3 regions of the Paenibacillus sp. J22P59 genome follow, and region 3 is predicted to be linked to each of the others. Evidence: riboswitches for the same ligand, from Rfam matches in the RefSeq annotation. Region 3 holds a riboswitch; each other region holds the start of a gene.

Region 1 (6,361 bases), on a different contig from region 3:
CGGATTGCGGCCTCAAGACAAGAGGGATGGAAGAGACTGTACTATCCTTGCGCAATATGCTTGCGGCTACAGAGCAAGTCAGAGCGCAATACGCTAAAAATGCCTAATTTATAAGCTAAAACAGGAACGGTATTGCCATACCTTGGCGATGCCGTTTTTTTATTTGTAGATTAAGGGGAGAAATTTCGAAGAACGCATGGTACGATTACAAACAGGCTGTCTCAAATATGCTTGTGGCAGTTCGTTTAGTGCTAGGAGGCAACGATTATCATATGGCTTCTTTACTTGAGATAAATAATATATCTAAATATAAAAGAGACAGCGAAAAGGGCTGGCTATTCGAAGGAATAACAGCCAAGGTTAATGCCGGCGAGAGAATTGCGCTCCTTGGTGTATCGGGTCAAGGGAAAAGTACCCTTCTGCGCATTCTTGCTTTACTAGAAACGATGGATCAAGGCGACTTACGGCTTGAGGGGAAGCCAGTTGAGTCCTTGAATCCACAAGCTTGGCGCAAGAGGATAGGTTATGTCGCTCAAACGCCGATTATGCTGCCAGGCAGTATTGAGCAAAACCTAAGGACGGCAAGTGAGCTGCATGGCCTTGTCTTTGATGAAGCGCTAGCCAGAGGCTCTATGGAGGCAATCGGATTAGGCCACATAGATTGGAGTAAGCCCGCATCCGAGCTCTCAGGCGGAGAAAAGCAGCGTACCGCGCTAGTCCGTTCAATGCTGCTACAGCCGGATATGCTGCTGCTCGATGAAACGACCTCTTCACTTGATCCTGCCAGCAAGGAAGCGGTAGAGCAGCATGTGAAGCTTTGGACGGAGAAGAATGGAACGGCGTTCGTCTGGGTTACGCATGATTTGGAGCAGGCCCGCTGCATCAGTGATCAAATCTGGTTTATGGCAGAGGGCAAGCTGATTGAAGCCTCCGATACGGAGAGCTTCTTCCAGAGCCCTTCGACGGAGCAAGCTTGTCAATATTTAAGGAAGCAGTCCTCCAGAGAGGAGGCTGCGCATGAGTGAACTTGCCTTAGTCTGTACCTTGGTGTTCGTGGCGATTACAGCTTTTCTCTCCATCAAGCAGAAGCTTGGGCTTGAGAAGGATATCGTCATAGGTACGATAAGATCAGCCCTGCAGCTTTTATTTATTGGTTACGTCCTGCATTTTATTTTTGAGACCAATCACCCTGTCTTTATTATTCTTATTCTCTTATCTATGATTAGCGTAGCCGCATGGAATGCAGGATCGCGGGCCAAGTCCGTTCCCGGCATTCGGCTTCGAATTGCTATTGCGCTTGCTTGTACTGAAGCTGTGACGATGGGGTTGCTGCTCGGACTTGGTATCATTGAAGCTGTTCCACAATATATTATTCCGGTCAGCGGGATCATCATTGGCAGCTCGATGGTCGTATGCGGTCTTTATCTTAATCAGATGAAACGTGAGGTAGAGTCATCAAGAGGAGAAATTGAGACCTTGCTGGCACTCGGTGCGACGGCGAAGCAAGCAATTGAGGCCGCAATTAAGCGCTCAGTCCGCTCCAGCATGATACCAACGATTGATGGCATGAAAACGGTTGGGCTTGTCCAGCTCCCGGGGATGATGACCGGAATGATCGTAGCTGGCGCTGAACCGATCGAGGCTGTGAAATACCAAATACTTATTATGTTCGTATTGGCCTCATCAGCTGCAATAACTGCGATGCTGCTAAGCTGGCTTAGCTATAGGCTCTGGTTTACTAAAGACCTAAGGCTTCCACATAACGAATCAATGAGCAAAAAGAAACCCTGAAGACGGTATTCGTCCATTTCAGGGTTTCTCTTCTGTTAGCTGGTTGGTGTCTAGAACAAAGATAAGTAGAAGGTAGAATGTCGCAATAATAGCTGTGTACAGCAAAGATCAGCAGTAACGTTAGTAACGGAATCCGCGAATAAACGTTGGAGCTGGTTAGGATCGTCAGGAGTTGTGGACCACAGGAATGGAATTGTGCTGATGCTGCCGATATAGTGGGATAAAGCAGCACTCCAAGCGCTCCAATCGGCGGGCAGGTCTGTTACTTGGAGGAATAGTTCGCTTCGTCCAAAGCCCTGATTTGTCGTTATACGCATACAAATTTTATAGCCTGTGTCTCCTGTAATAGCTGGTTCCGGGATAATAAAAAGCTCAATTCTTTTTACGATTAGTTCAGGGGGAAGCTCGGCATTAGGTAATGGATCGGCACCTTGTACAATAATCATCTTAATCTCTCCTCGTATTCGCTTACGGAGTTAGCTGACGGATTCGGGATAGAGAGCTCCCTACAGGCATAATGCAGACCCGATTCACCCCTTGCGTTCATAATAACCGTTAATAGGTTCATAATACACGCGATGGTTCCCCCGCTTCTTAGCAAGAATTCAGCGATTGCAGATTAGCCTTTTTCGGCTTGGCGTCTATGTTATACTCGGTACCGTTTTTTGTAAAACGAAGCTTTTCTGTTTAAAGCCTTATTCCTGTCAAAAGTAAATAGCAAGACTGATTTAGGCTATATAATCATGGTTTTTCACGAAAATACTCTCTTATGCTCGGCTATTAAGATACAAGCGATAATAGGTCTGAATTTCATGCAGGCGAGAGCGGATGCCACTTCGTATAAATTTCGTAAACTGAAGAAATAGAGAGATATACGTTGATTGGTGAAGATGGAGTGGATTGAAAGCGCTATTCTTAAGTCTTTATCCTTGTTTTTCGGTCTATTCGGTTCCTGCCATCGCTTTACACAATAGGAAGGCAGGGAGTATGATTCGATTCAGAGTTATAAAAAAGTTTCCAGAACTGTATCGCTGAGTTTCCGTTGACAAGACGGGAAACGGGGGAACCAAGCAATTGCGGGATCTTCTTCAACAAGAGACCCGCTGTGCATTCGCGTCATTGCGCTATTCGATGTGAGAGTCGGATCGCAATGACGCAGGGGTGAATCTTTGGCCGAAGGCATTCGGTTACAAAGTAGGGCGACTCTCACCGCCCGAATCCGACAGCTAACCTCGTAAGCGTAGATCGAGAGAGGGATGATGAAGCTTGTGATCGATTAATTCGACCACAGCGGCATAAGCCTCTGTGGTTTTTTGCGGCCCAAAATGGAAAATGCAGCTGTTGCCGCACAGCAAGTACAATTGAAACGCTGAGTCCCGCATGACGGGAACGGGGGAACCAACGAGCAATAACGGCAATCAGAATGCCGCAAATGCTCATGGGGTGAATCGCGAGGCTTTGCAGCCAAGCGTAGGGCGACTCTCAAGCCCGAATCCGACAGCTAACCTCGTAAGCGTATTTTGAGAGAGGCGACAATCGTCGCGAGCCGACCCTTCATGGAATGTTCTTTCTCCATGACCGAAGAAGCCGCGGGAGAGCACCTCTGCTCCCGTAGGCTTCTTTTTTGTTGTCTTTTTCTCCTGCTATATGGGTTTACAGGAGGAAAATGAGATGGAACAAGAGCATATTCTCGTAGCTGGCATGAACGAAGCTACGCTTTCTTTTATCCGACAGCTTATGTTTAAGCAGCTGCCTTTTATCGTGCTAACGAATAACAAGCAGGAGGAGCTACGCTTCAAACGAGCAGGCGTTATGAGCGTTATTCGGCTCAATACGAATGATCGCAGCAGTTGGGAGCTGCCATCAGCTGCGATAGCGGAGGTATTCATTTTCGAGAGCAGCCTGGCGTTAAGTTGCAGATACGTTCAATGCTGCAGGCAATGGACCTCCAAGCCGCTATATATCATTACACAAAATTGGAACCCACGAGCCATATACAAAGGGCTGGGTGCGAACCACATTATTTATACACGAGCGTCGGAGGTTGGATTTTTGTTGCGTGATCGGGAGCCGGAGCATCATTCGGCTGAGTGATTAGAGCAGGAAGAAGCCTGCAACCCATCCCTAGGAGGAATGAAAAATGCTGGACATATATATGGCGGGAATCGTTATCGTTTTAACTCTGCTCATGATTGGATTAGGCCGGTGGGCATCCACAACGATAGAAGAGGGAAGTGAATCCAAATGATATGGGCGTTAGTCATCCTAATAGCAGCTTTGTTCGTCTACTTAACTTATGTGCTCATTCATCCAGAAAAGTTCTAGTGCTTATACCTAAGGAGGAATTCCATTGACGATGTTCGCATTTTTATCCATCGCATTTACTTTAATGCTGGCGCTGCTGCTAGCCAAGCCGACAGGCTTGTACGTAGCGAAGGTATTTCAATATGACAAGACAAGATTGGACAACATATTTGCTCCTGTTGAGAGGCTGATATTCTCTGCTTCAGGCATACGCCGGGATAATCAGACTTGGAAGCAATATGCAGCCGCTGTTGTGATTTCGAATGCGGTTATGATTGGTATCGTGTATTTGATCTTCCGTACGCAAGCCTGGCTGCCTTTGAATCCAAGCGGCATTGCCAATATGGAACCAACACTTGCCTTCAATACGGCAATCAGTTTCATGGCTAATACGAACTTGCAGCATTACAGCGGGGAGAGCGGGTTATCATATCTATCTCAAATGATCGCAATCGTGTTCATGATGTTTACCTCTCCTGCGACTGGTCTTGCGATCGTTATCGCTTTTATAAGAGGGCTTGCAGGAAAGCCGCTGGGCAACTTCTTCGTCGACATGGTGCGGGGGATTACGCGGATCTTTCTTCCCATTGCATTTGTTGCTGCCCTGCTGTTCATCGCGCTTGGCACGCCGCAGACGCTGGAGCCTACAGTTACAGCGACTACCCTGGAAGGGGCATCGCAGGACATTGCTCGCGGACCGGTAGCTTCTTTCTTAGCAATCAAGGAGCTTGGCAATAACGGCGGCGGATTTTTTGGCGTCAACTCGGCTCATCCTTTTGAGAATACCGGCGGCTTAAGCAATTTGCTCCAAATGCTGCTTATGCTGCTGCTAACGACTGCACTGCCCTTCACTTATGGAAAAATGGTCGGCAATGCGAAGCAGGGGCGCGTTCTCTTCGTCTCCATGGCGATGCTGTTCATCGTGATGCTAGGCACTTCTCTAACCAGTGAATTTGCCGGGAATCCAGCCCTTAATGCACTTGGCATTCAAGCGGATCAGGGATCCATGGAAGGAAAAGAGGTACGGCTGGGAACGGCGGCATCCTCCCTCTATTCGGTTGTGACGACCGCTTCGGAGACCGGGGCAGTCAATACGATGCACGATACCTTGACCCCGATTGCAGGAATGGTTACGCTCGCCAATATGATGCTTAATACCGTATTCGGGGGCGTAGGCGTAGGCTTGCTGAACGTGCTGCTGTATGCCATTATCGCTGTTTTCTTATCGGGTCTAATGGTCGGGCGGACACCAGAGTTTCTGGGCAAAAAAATCGAAGGCCGAGAAATGAAGCTCATTGCCGTTGCGCTGCTCATTCAGCCTTTTCTTATTCTCGCACCAACGGCACTTGCTCTAGCAACACAATCGGGGACCATATCGAATCCTGGTTTCCATGGGCTGTCGCAGGTATTATATGAATTCACCTCTTCCGCAGCTAATAATGGCTCAGGATTCGAGGGCTTGGGTGATGCCACACCTTTCTGGAATATATCAACGGGGATTGTCATGTTCCTTGGCAGATATGCTTCTGTCATTCTTCTGCTGGCGGTAGTAGGTTCATTAGCTGCGAAGAAGACGGTACCAGAGACAACAGGAACCTTCCGTACAGACAATGCACTGTTCGCATGTGTCTTCCTCGGAACCGTGCTGATCGTCGGGGCGCTAACGTTCTTTCCTGCCCTTGTGCTTGGACCGATTGCAGAGCATCTTACCTTAAAGCCATAGAACCTGGATAACAATGGAGGAATCAGGCATGAACCAGAAAAAATCAGCAGTCGACCGTTCAATCCTTAATCAGGCGTTGAAGCAGGCCTTTATAAAATTAGATCCGAGAAAGATGATTCGCAATCCGATTATGTTCGTCGTTGAAGTGGGATTTTTCGTAACCCTCTTGCTAGTCTTTATACCGGATGCGTTCGGGAATGCCAGCTCTACAGGATTTAATCTTGCCGTTGCCCTTATATTGCTCATAACGATTCTATTCGCTAACTTCGCTGAAGCTTTGGCGGAGGGACGAGGCAAGGCACAGGCGGATTCATTGAAAAAGACGAAAAAAGATATTATGGCCAATAAAATCGTTGGCTCTACTGTGAAGCAAGTTTCTTCTTCGGAGCTGAGAAAGGGAGATATCGTAGTTGTCGCTTCGGGGGAGATGATTCCCGGAGATGGCGAAGTGATCGAAGGTCTCGCATCTGTTGACGAATCTGCAATTACGGGTGAATCAGCCTCTGTGATCAAGGAAGCAGGAGGGGATTTCAGCTCCGTTAC
Region 2 (6,361 bases), on a different contig from region 3:
CTTGAGAGCATCGCTGCCGGAATCGAACAAGGCATTGTCACTGATAATAATCATCAGCTGTGATTGATTGAGCTTCGTATTCAGATCATTGGTTAAGCCATTCTGCTTAATATAATTGTCCAATTGCTTCTTAAGCTTCTCTAGATCCTCTTGTTCTTGCTTGATGAGCTCTTGACGCTTCTCTTCGGCAAGTTGTTCTTTTGTTTTTTCTTTTTCTGGGTCTTTTTTATTGTGGTTGACTATGGTTTCAGGACCCGTCTCCACAATCGTCGGCTTCTCCAGAATGCCTGAGCCGGAATTAAGAGCAATATTGAATGCTTGGCTCATCTCTTCGAACTTCTTGGCATCCACAGCGCTGACGGCATATAATACGATAAATAAAGCAAGAAGTAGGGTTAGCAAGTCGGCATAGGGGATGAGCCAGGATTCATCCACATGCTCCTCGTGATCATCGTGCTTATGCTTTTTGCTCAACTGTTCCTTCCTCCTTCTCCTTCAACTTCAATCGCTCTGTCGGAGTCAGGAAGACGGAAAGCTTCTGATTGATGGCGATGGTCGATACGCCAGATTGAATGGAGAGAAGGCCTTCTACCATCATAAGACGAATTTGAATCTCACGCTTGGATATACGCTTCAGCTTGTTGGCAATAGGATGCCAAAGCACATAACCGGTGAATATACCAAGCAAGGTCGCGATGAAGGCGCCGGCAATGGATTTGGCTAGAGTCGCCATGTCGTCCATATGCCCGAGTGCACCGACTAGACCAACAACCGCTCCGAGTACACCGAGAGTAGGAGCATAGGTTCCGGCTTGGGTGAAAATAAGAGCTCCTGCCTTATGACGATCCTCCGTAGCGGAGATGTCCTCAAGCAATACATCACGTACGAAATCCTGATCATTGCCGTCAATAATCATGCGCATGCCATTACGAAGAAAAGTATCTTCTATTTCATCTACTTTCGCTTCAAGGGCGAGCAAGCCCTCGCGGCGAGTAATAGAAGCCCATTCCATAAAGTACTCGATTAATTTCTCACGAGGCATGAGGGATGGTTCTGTGAATGCGATTTTGAACAGCTTGCCTACTTTTGTTAGCTCTGACATTGGGAAAGCAACCAATACAGCAGCAACCGTTCCTACGATAATGATCATAAAAGCAGCGGGGTTAAGCAGGTTAGAGAGAGCAGCCCCTTTGAACACCATTCCCACTAATACAGCTACAACACCTAGTACAATACCAATTATTGTTGAGTTTTTCATCATGCACCCCGTCCAGTACGTATTCGACAATTCTTTCTTTATATATCGACAGGATGGGGTTATGAAATTAGACTTTCGGAATGATTTACGAGGATAGGCGTTAAATTTCATAAAATGCGGTAAAATGAGAGTATAAGAGACATCCTAAAATAAGCAAAAGGTGGTTAACAGCATGGGAGTAAGACACGGTAGAGAATACGAGGATATTCTGAAGGAGCTCACGGAGGCAGTGAGCGCAATCGACAGCAGCTATACCTTCTTCGAGATGGAGCAAGAGGAATGGGAAGCCTTGGGGGCAGAAGATCGCCATGAGGTTATGGAAGCGCTGGCGGATGATGTCTTCTTCGGTCTAGGCGAGCAGTCGGTTATAGCTGTCGGAGGCGGAACCATTACGTACCATTCCAAGCATCATGTCATTGAGGTAGCCCAAGGGGATAATGTGACCCGAATGATTCGTTTGGTGTAACCTGGCCTAAGAATGCTTAGGCCGGTACACCATACAGTGGAATTCTGCCTCTGGCGGTCCACTGGGAACAGGACGGCTGTACGTATCTTCGATACAGAAGCCTGCTTGCTCGTAAGCTCGAATGGCGCGTTTGTTCCACGTCAGCACCTCCAGATCAATCTCATTGCCGGGCGTTCTGCGCCTGGCTTCTTGTGCAAGAAAAGCGGCAAACACAGCGCCATTCCCATTGCCGCACAGCTCCGGGAGAAGGCCAAGTCCAATTCGAGTGACCCCTACGATGGGAAAGAACTGGGCAAATCCGATTAATACAGCTTGTTTATTTATAATGGCCGCATATTGGTTGTGCCGAAGGACGGGATCGCCGAATTCGATTTCGTCCTTTTGCATGTCTGCCCATGCAGGCCAGTTATATAAGTCATAAGGCGGCTCATACCGCCAAGTGCATAGCGCTTGCGCATGCTCAACGCTAAGGGGCAATAGAATCATTTCGGATGCAGAAAGTTTATAATGAGAAAAGGCTTGAAAAGAATCGGACATGCCGTTCACCAACTCCTATTGTAAGGTTAGTCCATTCTATAAGTATATATTAACTTGCCTTGGATGAAGTGCTGGTACTAGGGTGTCGCCAAGACCAGCAAGTAGCTAGTTAGTCTGATTAGCCTAATAGAATCTTATAAATCGCAATAGCTCTGCTGCGTGAAGCTTTTAGATCAACGATAGCTCCCGGCTGCGGCTCATGGATTTCCTTATCGGACAAGTGAGCAAGCTGAGGAAGCCATTGGCGGATATAGGCTCCGCTTGGATCATGCGTCCGGGATTGCGTTAAGGGATTCATAATCCGGAAGTAGGGTGCGGCATCATATCCTAAGGAAGAGCTCCATAACCATCCACCCCGATTCAGTGTATTGTCATAGTCGCTTAGGTGAAGGCGGAAATAGCTTTCTCCAAGGGTGAACGGACAGAGCAGGTTCTTAGTCAAGAACATGGCTGTGACCATGCGGAGCCGATTGGGCAGCTGTCCCGTATGATTCAATTGGGTCATCGCCGCATCTATAATTGGAATTCCGGTTCTCCCGGCAGCCCAAGCCTCAAAGTGCTCATCAGATAAAAGGGATAAGTCTAGTGTACTCTCATAAGAAAAGTAATGCTCATTGTACATCGCTTGATAGATGTAAAAATCACGCCAGGCAAGCTGTCTAATCCACGCTTCTGAGCCGGGTAGTCCCAGGCACCATTCATACGCTTGTCGTGCCGATAGGGCTCCTGTGTTCAAGAAGCGGGATAATTCACTCGTCCGATTGACCGCGTAGTGATCCCGTTCGTCCACATAAGAGGACAATCGCTCTCTACTGAACAGCTCTAACTGATCGGTCACAGTTGAATAAAGATCACATGTACTGGAAGAGGCGCTTAAGACGGCAGTTATCTCGCTTGGCAGGGTGTATCGCACAGTGATGCTGCTGTGCAATTGTGTAACGGTTGTTAAGTCTGTAAGAGAAGCACTTCCTGAAGGCGTATAATACTGAAGCATATAGGAGCTCCACATCCGATAAAAAGGCGTGAATACTTTGTAGGGCTCTGTTCTCCTAGTAAAGGTCTGGAACGCTTCGAGGTCGATCAGAGAGGAATCTGCCAGCGGCATCCATCTGATTCGGGCTGCTGAGCAAGCTAGTTGGATTCCTTTATCTCGTTCTCGGGCATAAGGGGTGTAATCCGCATGGACGATAACCTCTTCGATCGGATACTTCTGCAGGAGGGCTGCAACAATTTGAGCAGGATTGCCGTATAGAATATGAAGCTGCTTGCCCACTGATGAATAGGCCCGCAGAAGTGTCGCCGCTTGAGCAATGAAGTTGCGTCCGCTATGGCTGTTCAATCGCTCATCGCTAATTAGGGATGGATCAAGGACAAGCAGATGAATGCCCGTATGATGATGCTTATGAATATAATTAAATGCTCGCATATCGTTTGAACGCAGGTCTTTGCGGTGAATAAATAAGTACATAGCAAGCGGTCCTCCTTAAGATTATAAAAACAGAAAAGCCGCAAGCGATTTGTCCAAGAGACAAATAACTGCGGCTCTGCTGAATAAGACCCATAATCACTTCGGCCAGGAAGTGGTGATAAGCTTATTCTTCGTCAGCATATTTTTCAAACGTAGTAGTGTTCATAACGCGACGAGCGTTCACGTACCGATTCTCATAATAGGAATCGCTCAGCTTGCTAATTACAACGCCCTTGCTGGACGAGGAATGTGCAAATTTGCCATCTCCTACATAGATGCCGACATGGGATACACCTTTACCGTTCGTGTTGAAGAATACAAGGTCTCCAGCAACGAGATCGCTCTTAGCGACCGCTTTTCCTGCCTTTGATTGTGAGCCGGATGTACGGGGAAGTTCAATTCCCATCTTATCGAATACATAGCTCGTGAATCCAGAGCAATCAAAGCCTTTCGTCGACGTTCCGCCGCTTTGGTACGGAGTGCCGATTAACTCATCGATGATGCCGTTCATTTTGGAATCCGCGAAAGCGCTGCCTGCTTGAAAGGCAAGCATTAACACGAGTCCCAGTAGTAGTGCGGTAACTTTTTTCAAAATGGTGGAGCTCCTTCCAATTGCCGACGAGGTTAGCTGTGGGGTTCGGTTGAAGGATCCCTATGATTTCTCAGGCGCCGATCAAGTCGGACGTCGAAATCAATTCACCCAGAGGTGGTTCCCCCGTTTCCAGTACAAGGAATTTGGCAAGTTTTTTATGTACCTGCTAACTATTCGTTTTTTTCCACGTATCTCCTCCTTCAATTGGCAAATTCTAATAATTCTCATGTAATGTTTTGGCTATTGAGCGCGTATATTCGTGTTTTCTGCTTATTTTATATAAATTAGAGGCGTGCAAATGCTAATAACTTTTATTTATGTGGAGTTTAAGAGAAATATGTTGTTTTTTTATAGGGACGATAGTCTGGGGATATATCAAAACGGCTCGTAGCTTGCAGTTCCAACAGTGGAACTGCAAGCTACGAGCCGTTTTTTTTCGTGCCTCACATTAACTTTCTTTGGATTGCAGGCAATCGTACTGGGCAGCAACGGTCCACACCTTCATCATAGTTCGGATGAGATGGAAGCTCTGGTGGAGAATTAAGGCCAGCAGGCCGGCCCATACAAGCGAGATGCCGCTTACAAATAGGTTAATGCCTGCACCGATTCCCCACATAGCGAAGGTTAAGCCTGCATAAGGAATCAGATGGCGAAGAGCCTTCCACAGCGCATGCAGAGTTCCGCTGCGAGTAATAATGCCAAAGGCCATCGACAAGAAGAGCAGATGGAGCAGAATCCCCCAGAGCAGCCACCCTGCGGCTAACGGCAGCGTGTGTTGTAATAGCTCTCCGGGAGAGGAGCTATGGAGGATTCCCTTCACAGCTCGCGGGAGCAGCCACCATGCTGGTGCCAATGCAAGCAGCATCTCTGCCCAGTATAATAGCGTAACCGGCTTCCACGCCTTACGTATGCCTTGCAGGAATTGTGTACCTTTATGATCATTTGCATGATGAAGGGAGTAGAACAGACCTGCATTGAAAAGTGGAGTGAGCAGCATTCGGGCAGCAAACAGCCCTCCAAGCATCCATAGGTATGGTGTGCTCAGATCCGTCTTAGTCAGCTGGAACTGGGCTTCATGCATGAAGAGCTGTACGGATGAACCGTAGGGAGAGCTGTCTGGGAAACGCCTGAGCAGCGGCGATATGACCGAGTCTACGAAGCGATATAAGAAGAAACCCCAGAGCAGCTGATACAGAAACAATAGGATAACGATATAGAAATGCTTGATAGCCAGTCTCCAGCCTTGTATGATATGGCCTTTCATTGCCTCTCCTCCTTTCCTTACCAGCTTAGTGTCCCAAGCAATCCCTCGATCATTTTGGCAACGCCCATGCTCCATCTTGTACGGGCCGCTTCTGACAGTTCGGCTTTCATAAAGTTGTTATAGTACTTGTTATCTAGTACATTGCTGTGCTGCGGATCCAAGGCAACCCATTCCAACGGTGCGCTATGAACGACCTTATATTGGACATGTGCCTCCTCGGCTTCCCATGTCTTAGGCACGGTCATGCCGTCTTTGAATTTCATAACAAGCGGAATCGGACCGTTATTCCCGCCATTTTTCTTAATAAGCACGAGGGATTCATATTGCAGTTGTCCATCTTGCTCGACTTTGCGAATCTCAATGGATTCCACGGAGAAATCTGCCATGCGGTTGTTATAGACGTATTCACTGAAATAATCATGCCACTTCTGCTTAGTTACTTGCTCTACTACTCTTTGAAAGTCGCCGCTTGTGGGATGCTTGAATTTATATTTCTGAAAATAAGTGCGCATAATTTTTTGCATCGTTTTGTCTCCGACCTGATTCTCGATACCGAGCAGCACAAGCTTGGCACGCATGTACACATTCTCTGCATAATGAATATGGTCACGATAAGCCCAAGAGGGCTGCTTCAAGGGAGCAGGAGATGTAATATAGCTTGATTCGAGGCGCAGGTTCGGTTCCACCCCATATTCGCTTTCCATTACACGATCCTCCGCGTAGGAGGTGAAGCCTTCGTCGAGCCAAGCTTCCTCGAACTCATTAGAGGCGACCAT
Region 3 (6,361 bases):
GACCTCTACGTTATTCTCCTCTTCAAGAACATCACGCAGGATCGGAATTAATCGGTTATCAATCTCAACAGCTGTTACCTTTGCGGCTGCAGACGCGAGATGCTGAGTCAATGCACCAATACCAGGTCCAATCTCAAGTGCGCCCTTCGTTTCATTAAGATCGGCTGCTGCTACAATTTTGTGCAATATATTCTGATCAATAAGAAAATTTTGCCCTAAGCTCTTCTTGAAAGAAAAACCATACTTTGCGACAATTTCTTTGGTTCTTCTAGGCGTCGCTACCTCTACTGCCTTCATATTCTGTTCTTGCCCGCTCATTATCCCCACTCCTATCCCTCTTCCATCTTGCCCAGCGCTTCCAAGAACTCTTCACGGGAGATTCGGAAGCTTGTACAACGCTTATAGAACTGCTTGCCATTGGCATACCCAATGCCAAGCAGATTGCCCATCAGCAGACGACGGTTTGCTGCCTCAGGATGTACAATAAGCCCAGCATCCATCAAGTCATCCCAAGTAATCTCCCCCAGACCCTCTGGCGTCTCTGTACGCAGTTCGGCAAGGGCTTGGCGAATGGCCTCCGGCGCAGCGTTCTCAATGCCGATATCACCTTTATACATAGCCTTCTCCTGCGGCAGAAAAGCATGCTTACAGCCAGGAACGCGGCCTGCAACAATTTTGCGAATACGCTCACCAGCATGATCAGGGTCTGTGAATATGATAACTCCTCTTCGCTCTTGAGCCAGCAGGATGCGTCTAAGAACGTCCTCTCCTATAGCGGAACCGTTCGTCTCAATGGTATCTGCTTCAACCGCTCGCTTAATGGCAACCGTATCATCTTTGCCTTCTACAACAATAATCTCCTTAATCAATAAAAACATCCCTTTCCATCGAAAGAAAGTGCAACCTTCATTCCTATGACAACGTCTATTTACTATATCCGTAATCTCTTGTTTAATGAATGTTTACTGCCCCTGAACAGACAAAAAGAAGAGGCAGTGCCTCTCCTTATCATGACATATTTAGCTTCTAAATACGATACCGTCATCTCGCCTAGCTTGCTGACGGCTTATTTGGCCCAAGTACGTATACCGTGAACCCTTTCTTTCTGCCAAAATTGGTTGCCTGCTTCGCACTGTCGAAGTACACATCAATTTTGTTGCCTTTGATTGCACCGCCCTTATCCTCCGCTCTGCGGAAGCCGATGCCTTCGATATATACCCACCAACCGATTGGAATGACTTTAGGATCGACTGCAATCGTACGTCCCTCTGTCACACGTGTACCGGAAGCTGTGATTCCGAAATCAGGGTGATCTTTTCCTTTGCCTGTGGAGCGCAGATCCGCTGTATAGGCCGTAAGAGTGAAGTTGCTCAATACTTTCTTAGCTTTGAACGTAACACCTCTCTTAGTATAGCTCATGAGGCTTGGACTTTTGTTGGAAAGCACCTGTACCTTAGGCTCTGCCTTCTTCGTTCCGACTGCAACAACCTGATTGACCGCTCTCGCTTCAACCACCTTGCTCACGACAGTCTCTGATATAAGAACACCATTCTCATAATGCTTCTCTATATTCTCGACGACAAGGCCCTCTTTACCGGTCTGAACCAACTTCTCCTTGCCTGTCTCCAGAGTCGGATCTTCCTTCTTAACGATCGAGAACGGAGTAGTACGCTCTTTCTCACTCACTTTTTTGTCAACGCGGATAACGGATAAGGTCATATCCTCCGTGACTAGTGTGCTCAACGATGGCAATATCTTATCTTGATCGCGAACCGAAATATTCAAATCATCGATCGCTGCTTGCACTGTTTTCTCTGTCGTGTACATCGTTGAGGTCTTGCCATCAGCTTTTACAACGACTGGAACCGCGAAATTAATCTCAATCCGGTCTCCGTCTTTGATGGACGCATTCAGAGGAACTGAGACCTCATCATGCGGACCAATTGTAATAGCTTGTTCATCCAGTAGGCGTTGCAGGACCCATTGTTTTGTCTTCACAATAGTTTCTTGTCCATTAACCACTACGGATACGCTTTTGTCAGCCGATCCGTACAACAACACCAAAAACATGAAAGTCATAGCGATTGAGATAGTAGCACTCAGAAGAATCAAACGCAAGTTTCCATGCTTCCATCGCAATGCGAAAGACATGCTGGATGATCGTTTCACATGGGTTTCCTTAGCTTGGATAATGCCCACTTCATCGGTCCTCCTTCATAGCCCCGCCGCCTAGTGTAACATGATACATTGACGTGACTATAGTATATTGGCGTGATCAACACGCTCCAGTCTATTCTTACGCCCCCCACCTCCTAAATCTACCCTATGTCGACCATTTCCGTGTTATTCGGAAAATAAAAAGAAGCCGTCGACAGAGGATCTGTATCGTGGCTTCCCGAATGGTCTGCTAGACTTCAGGGTTGGTGGATGCACGAGGGTGATCGCTCTCTATAACACGCTTACGAGGTTAGCTGTCGGGTTCGGGCAAGAGAGCTGCCCTAATCACGGATCGAATGCTCATGGCAATCGCCGCAAAATTCACCCCTAGAAGAATTCATCATGGTCTTGTTGTGAGGTAACATTCTCCCCCAACATAGTCGCCCTGGTTCCCCCGCTCTCCGCAATGGAGATTAAGCGCAAACTGGAAATCCAATACAAAAATTTAAAGCTCTGAAATGAATCATACCTTCACCAGAGCCTAGTTGTAAAGATGAGATAAAAGACGATTTTAACGAAATTTCAGCATTACCACTGAAAATTTAGCCGATTTCCCAAGCAAAAATCAGTTTTATCGTCGTAAAGGTCTCGTTTTCTCTGCTTTTCAACCGATTTTACTGAATTCGGAAACATTTTTTACCATTTTGGGTGGTGATTTCAGCAATTTCTTCCTTCGTTTTCCCCTTAATTTCAGCTACCATGTCGGCCACAAGGGATACATAAGAGGTCTCATTTCTCTTCCCTCTATATGGATGCGGGGCCAAATAAGGGGAGTCTGTTTCCATTAATAATCGATCCAAAGGAACTGTTGCAAGCACCTCTTTTGGCACCCTCGCGTTCTTGAATGTAAGCGGTCCACCGAACGAAATATAGAAGTTCATATCGAGACATTGCTTAGCGGTTTCAGGACTGCCAGAAAAACAGTGCATGACCCCTCCAACCTCGGAAGCATTCTCCTCCTTTAATAGTCGAAGAATATCCTCATGGGCATCCCGATTATGAATAACAATCGGTTTATTAAGGCGCTTGGCTAGGCGAATCTGCTCGCGGAACACACGCTGCTGCACGTCCTTGGGAGAAGTATCCCAATGATAATCCAAGCCAATTTCCCCTATTGCTACAACCTTTTCATGTGAACAAAGCTGTTCGATCCATTCCAAATCCTCAGGTCTCATATCAATGCTATCGACAGGATGCCAGCCGACAGCAGCATAGATAAACTCATACTGCTCGGCTAATGCTATTGTCGATGGAATCGTCTCGCGATTAAACCCAATGTTAAGCATTAAATCTACACCAGCAGCTCTTGCTCTTTCAATCACTTCTGCACGGTCTTCGTCGAATTGTGAAGCATCGAGATGGGTATGTGTGTCGAATAAAGAGATCATATTTTGTCATGCTCCTTCTATAATAAGGCTTATAGTTTGAATAGCTCGCGAACAGGCTTGCTTAATTGGTCTGCAGCGGCTGCCAGAGGCTCCTCTGGATAATACAAATGATATTGTCCCTGATGCAGGCCAGTTATAGAGGATACGATGTCGGATTTAGCCGAGATCTCAATAAATCTATCCTGCTCGTCCAACAACAGAATAGGTGTCTTCTCCTCTTTCCCTCCTTTTTTGGTATCGGGACGATAGATGTCATAGGGCTGGTCGAAAGGAAAGTCAATCTCCATATGATAGTCTGGATTAAGGCCTATTTCAACAAACTGGCGTTGCACTTCTTCTAATAAAGTGTCGTCTGGTTCATCTATGGTTATATATTTGTATAAGCGGCGATTCAAGAAGCGGTCGCAGAGATCTGACAAGAGAGCATCAGCCTCTTCAGCCCAGTGAATGAATGCAGCCTGAACATAGGCTTCATCCAGCTTCAAATATTCATTCACGGTAATTGTATTATTGAGAAGATGCTTAATTGGAGTCGGCATCCATCCTAACGCATAGCCGCTTTCATGAAGCTCTTTGGCCCTGCGGAAAATTTGCCTTAATATGATCTCCGAGCTTCTTGTTACAGGATGGAAGTAAATCTGCCAATACATCTGATAGCGGGACATTAGATAATGCTCAATGGCATGCATTCCACTTTCCTTAACAACGATCTTCCCTTGAATCGGACGAAGCACGCGCAGTATGCGCTCCAAATCGAAGTTGCCATAATTCACACCAGTGAAGTAAGCATCTCTTAACAAATAGTCCATTCGATCCGCATCCAACTGACTTGAGATCAAGCTGATGACGATTGGATTGGGGTATGTTTTACGGATAACTGCCGCAACTTGCTGTGGGAAATCATCGGACACTTGCCGAAGAACTCGATTGACTTCCGTGTCCTCCAGCAGAATTGCACAGGTCCATTGCTCATGATGCGTGTCAAATACCTGTTCTAAGGAATGAGAGAAGGGACCATGGCCAACATCATGCAGCAAAGCCGCACATAGAGCGAGCATTCGTTCTTCTCGCGGCCAGCCGGGATAATTATTGCGTTCAAACTGTGAAATTATCTTCCTCGTAATTTCATATACACCAAGTGAATGAGAGAATCGGCTATGCTCAGCTCCATGAAAGGTTAAATAGGAGGTTCCCAGTTGTCTAATTCGACGCAATCGCTGGAATTCTTTTGTATTAATCAAGTCCCAGATGGTTTGATCCTGTACATATATGTACTTGTGAACAGGATCTTTGAACACTTTTTCTTCTGTCAATTGTTGATACATTCTCCAATTCAACCCCTTTTGTTCATTATTTCGACACAAAAATCTAGTATAATGTCGAATAGTGTCGTATTTTAGTTTCATCTTTGTCGAAATTATTGTATTCTAGTACAGAGTAATATGACCAAACTGTAACGTCAATTCCCTTATACGCCGCTACATCCGACGATTATTCGGTTGACTATTATGGGAATGGTTGGTATTATAGTAAACACAATAATAAGAACTATGTCGAATAGTGACGAATTGACTTTCTGAGAGGGGAAATAATAATTATGATGAAATCTACAGGTATTGTACGTAAAGTTGATGAACTGGGGCGCGTTGTTATTCCTATCGAATTGCGCCGGACGCTTGGAATTGGAGAGAAAGACGCTCTAGAGATTTATGTTGATGGTGAGCGCATCATGCTGAAAAAGTATGAGCCTGCATGTATCTTCTGTGGCAATGCGGAGAACGTATCTTACTTCAAAGGTAAAATTGTTTGCCATGTTTGTCTATCAGAATTGCCTACTCCTGTGACAAAATAAAGAATATAGGTTATAATAGATTCATTCACATGTTAATTCTAACCTTTTTATACTCCTTAATGCCTTCCTGTGCTAGAACCCGGCCAGGAAGGTCTTTTTTTGCGCGTATAACGCAGTGACTAGCGATTCACTGCGTTATACACTTCCCGCTTCTGCATACCGCGATCCAGAGCTGCCCTCTTAATGGCTTCTTTACGATCATATTCCATCTCATAATGAGCAACATGTGCTTCCAATTCCAGATGAGACCACCATGGCCCTTCCTCTTCTATTCCTTCTGATCCATTGGATCTTCCTGCTGTAGACGCAGCATCCGCCCCTTCAACGATTAGGCAATATTCTCCTAATGGCTGATTCTCAGCAACCCAGGCTATACATTCTGATATGGTTCCTCTTGCTGCTTCCTCATGTCTCTTCGTTAATTCTCGAACCATCGCTATTTGACGGTCTCCCCAGCATTCCAGCATAGCATCCAATGTTTTACGCAAGCGATGGGGTGATTCATACAGCATTAAAGTCCCATCCTGCTTCTGCAGTTGATTTAACCACTTGATGAGAGACTTCTTCTCCCTTGGAGGAAATCCAGTGAACATAAACCGTTCTGTTGAAAGGCCCGAAATAATCAAAGCTGACAATGCAGCATTCGCACCTGGAATAGGAACCACTTTTATTCCCTGCTCAATCGCATCCGCTACAAGGTCTGCTCCAGGATCTGACACTGCAGGCAAGCCCGCATCACTAACTAGAGCTATGGACTGCCCTTCTTTCAGTAACCGAATAAGCTCATGTCCGCTATTTTGCTTATTATGCTCATGATAGCTAACTAGACGAGTGGATATTTCAAAGTGAGTTAATAACTTTCGTGTCTGTCTAGTATCCTCCGCTGCAATAAGCTGTACTTCCT

What was found. Region 3 has a riboswitch for cyclic di-AMP ahead of AC50YO_RS23790 (resuscitation-promoting factor). Riboswitches for the same ligand answer to the same signal wherever they lie in the genome.
Region 1: it holds a riboswitch for cyclic di-AMP, as region 3 does, so the genes downstream of both, AC50YO_RS17820 (hypothetical protein) here and AC50YO_RS23790 (resuscitation-promoting factor) in region 3, are expected to answer to the same signal.
Region 2: it holds a riboswitch for cyclic di-AMP, as region 3 does, so the genes downstream of both, AC50YO_RS23320 (C40 family peptidase) here and AC50YO_RS23790 (resuscitation-promoting factor) in region 3, are expected to answer to the same signal.

The regions. Positions count from the first base shown of each region.
Region 1 is NZ_JBXENX010000009.1:312,458-318,818, reverse strand. Features, by position in the region: gene metE (5-methyltetrahydropteroyltriglutamate--homocysteine S-methyltransferase) at 1-107, shown strand, start outside; gene AC50YO_RS17835 (ABC transporter ATP-binding protein) at 234-1,025, shown strand; gene AC50YO_RS17830 (ABC transporter permease) at 1,018-1,791, shown strand; gene AC50YO_RS17825 (hypothetical protein) at 1,842-2,237, opposite strand; cyclic di-AMP (ydaO/yuaA leader) riboswitch at 2,242-2,412, opposite strand; cyclic di-AMP (ydaO/yuaA leader) riboswitch at 2,811-3,048, shown strand; cyclic di-AMP (ydaO/yuaA leader) riboswitch at 3,149-3,323, shown strand; gene AC50YO_RS17820 (hypothetical protein) at 3,463-3,885, shown strand; gene kdpF (K(+)-transporting ATPase subunit F) at 4,036-4,116, shown strand; gene kdpA (potassium-transporting ATPase subunit KdpA) at 4,148-5,818, shown strand; gene kdpB (potassium-transporting ATPase subunit KdpB) at 5,847-6,361, shown strand, end outside.
Region 2 is NZ_JBXENX010000018.1:37,762-44,122, reverse strand. Features, by position in the region: gene motB (flagellar motor protein MotB) at 1-474, opposite strand, end outside; gene motA (flagellar motor stator protein MotA) at 458-1,258, opposite strand; gene AC50YO_RS23335 (hypothetical protein) at 1,431-1,724, shown strand; gene AC50YO_RS23330 (GNAT family N-acetyltransferase) at 1,731-2,261, opposite strand; gene AC50YO_RS23325 (cryptochrome/photolyase family protein) at 2,380-3,729, opposite strand; gene AC50YO_RS23320 (C40 family peptidase) at 3,854-4,324, opposite strand; cyclic di-AMP (ydaO/yuaA leader) riboswitch at 4,328-4,480, opposite strand; gene AC50YO_RS23315 (hypothetical protein) at 4,770-5,585, opposite strand; gene AC50YO_RS23310 (M1 family aminopeptidase) at 5,603-6,361, opposite strand, start outside.
Region 3 is NZ_JBXENX010000019.1:52,789-59,149, forward strand. Features, by position in the region: gene rsmA (16S rRNA (adenine(1518)-N(6)/adenine(1519)-N(6))-dimethyltransferase RsmA) at 1-318, opposite strand, end outside; gene rnmV (ribonuclease M5) at 330-869, opposite strand; gene AC50YO_RS23790 (resuscitation-promoting factor) at 1,051-2,199, opposite strand; cyclic di-AMP (ydaO/yuaA leader) riboswitch at 2,442-2,647, opposite strand; gene AC50YO_RS23795 (TatD family hydrolase) at 2,832-3,605, opposite strand; gene AC50YO_RS23800 (HD domain-containing protein) at 3,635-4,930, opposite strand; gene AC50YO_RS23805 (AbrB/MazE/SpoVT family DNA-binding domain-containing protein) at 5,203-5,457, shown strand; gene rsmI (16S rRNA (cytidine(1402)-2'-O)-methyltransferase) at 5,577-6,361, opposite strand, start outside.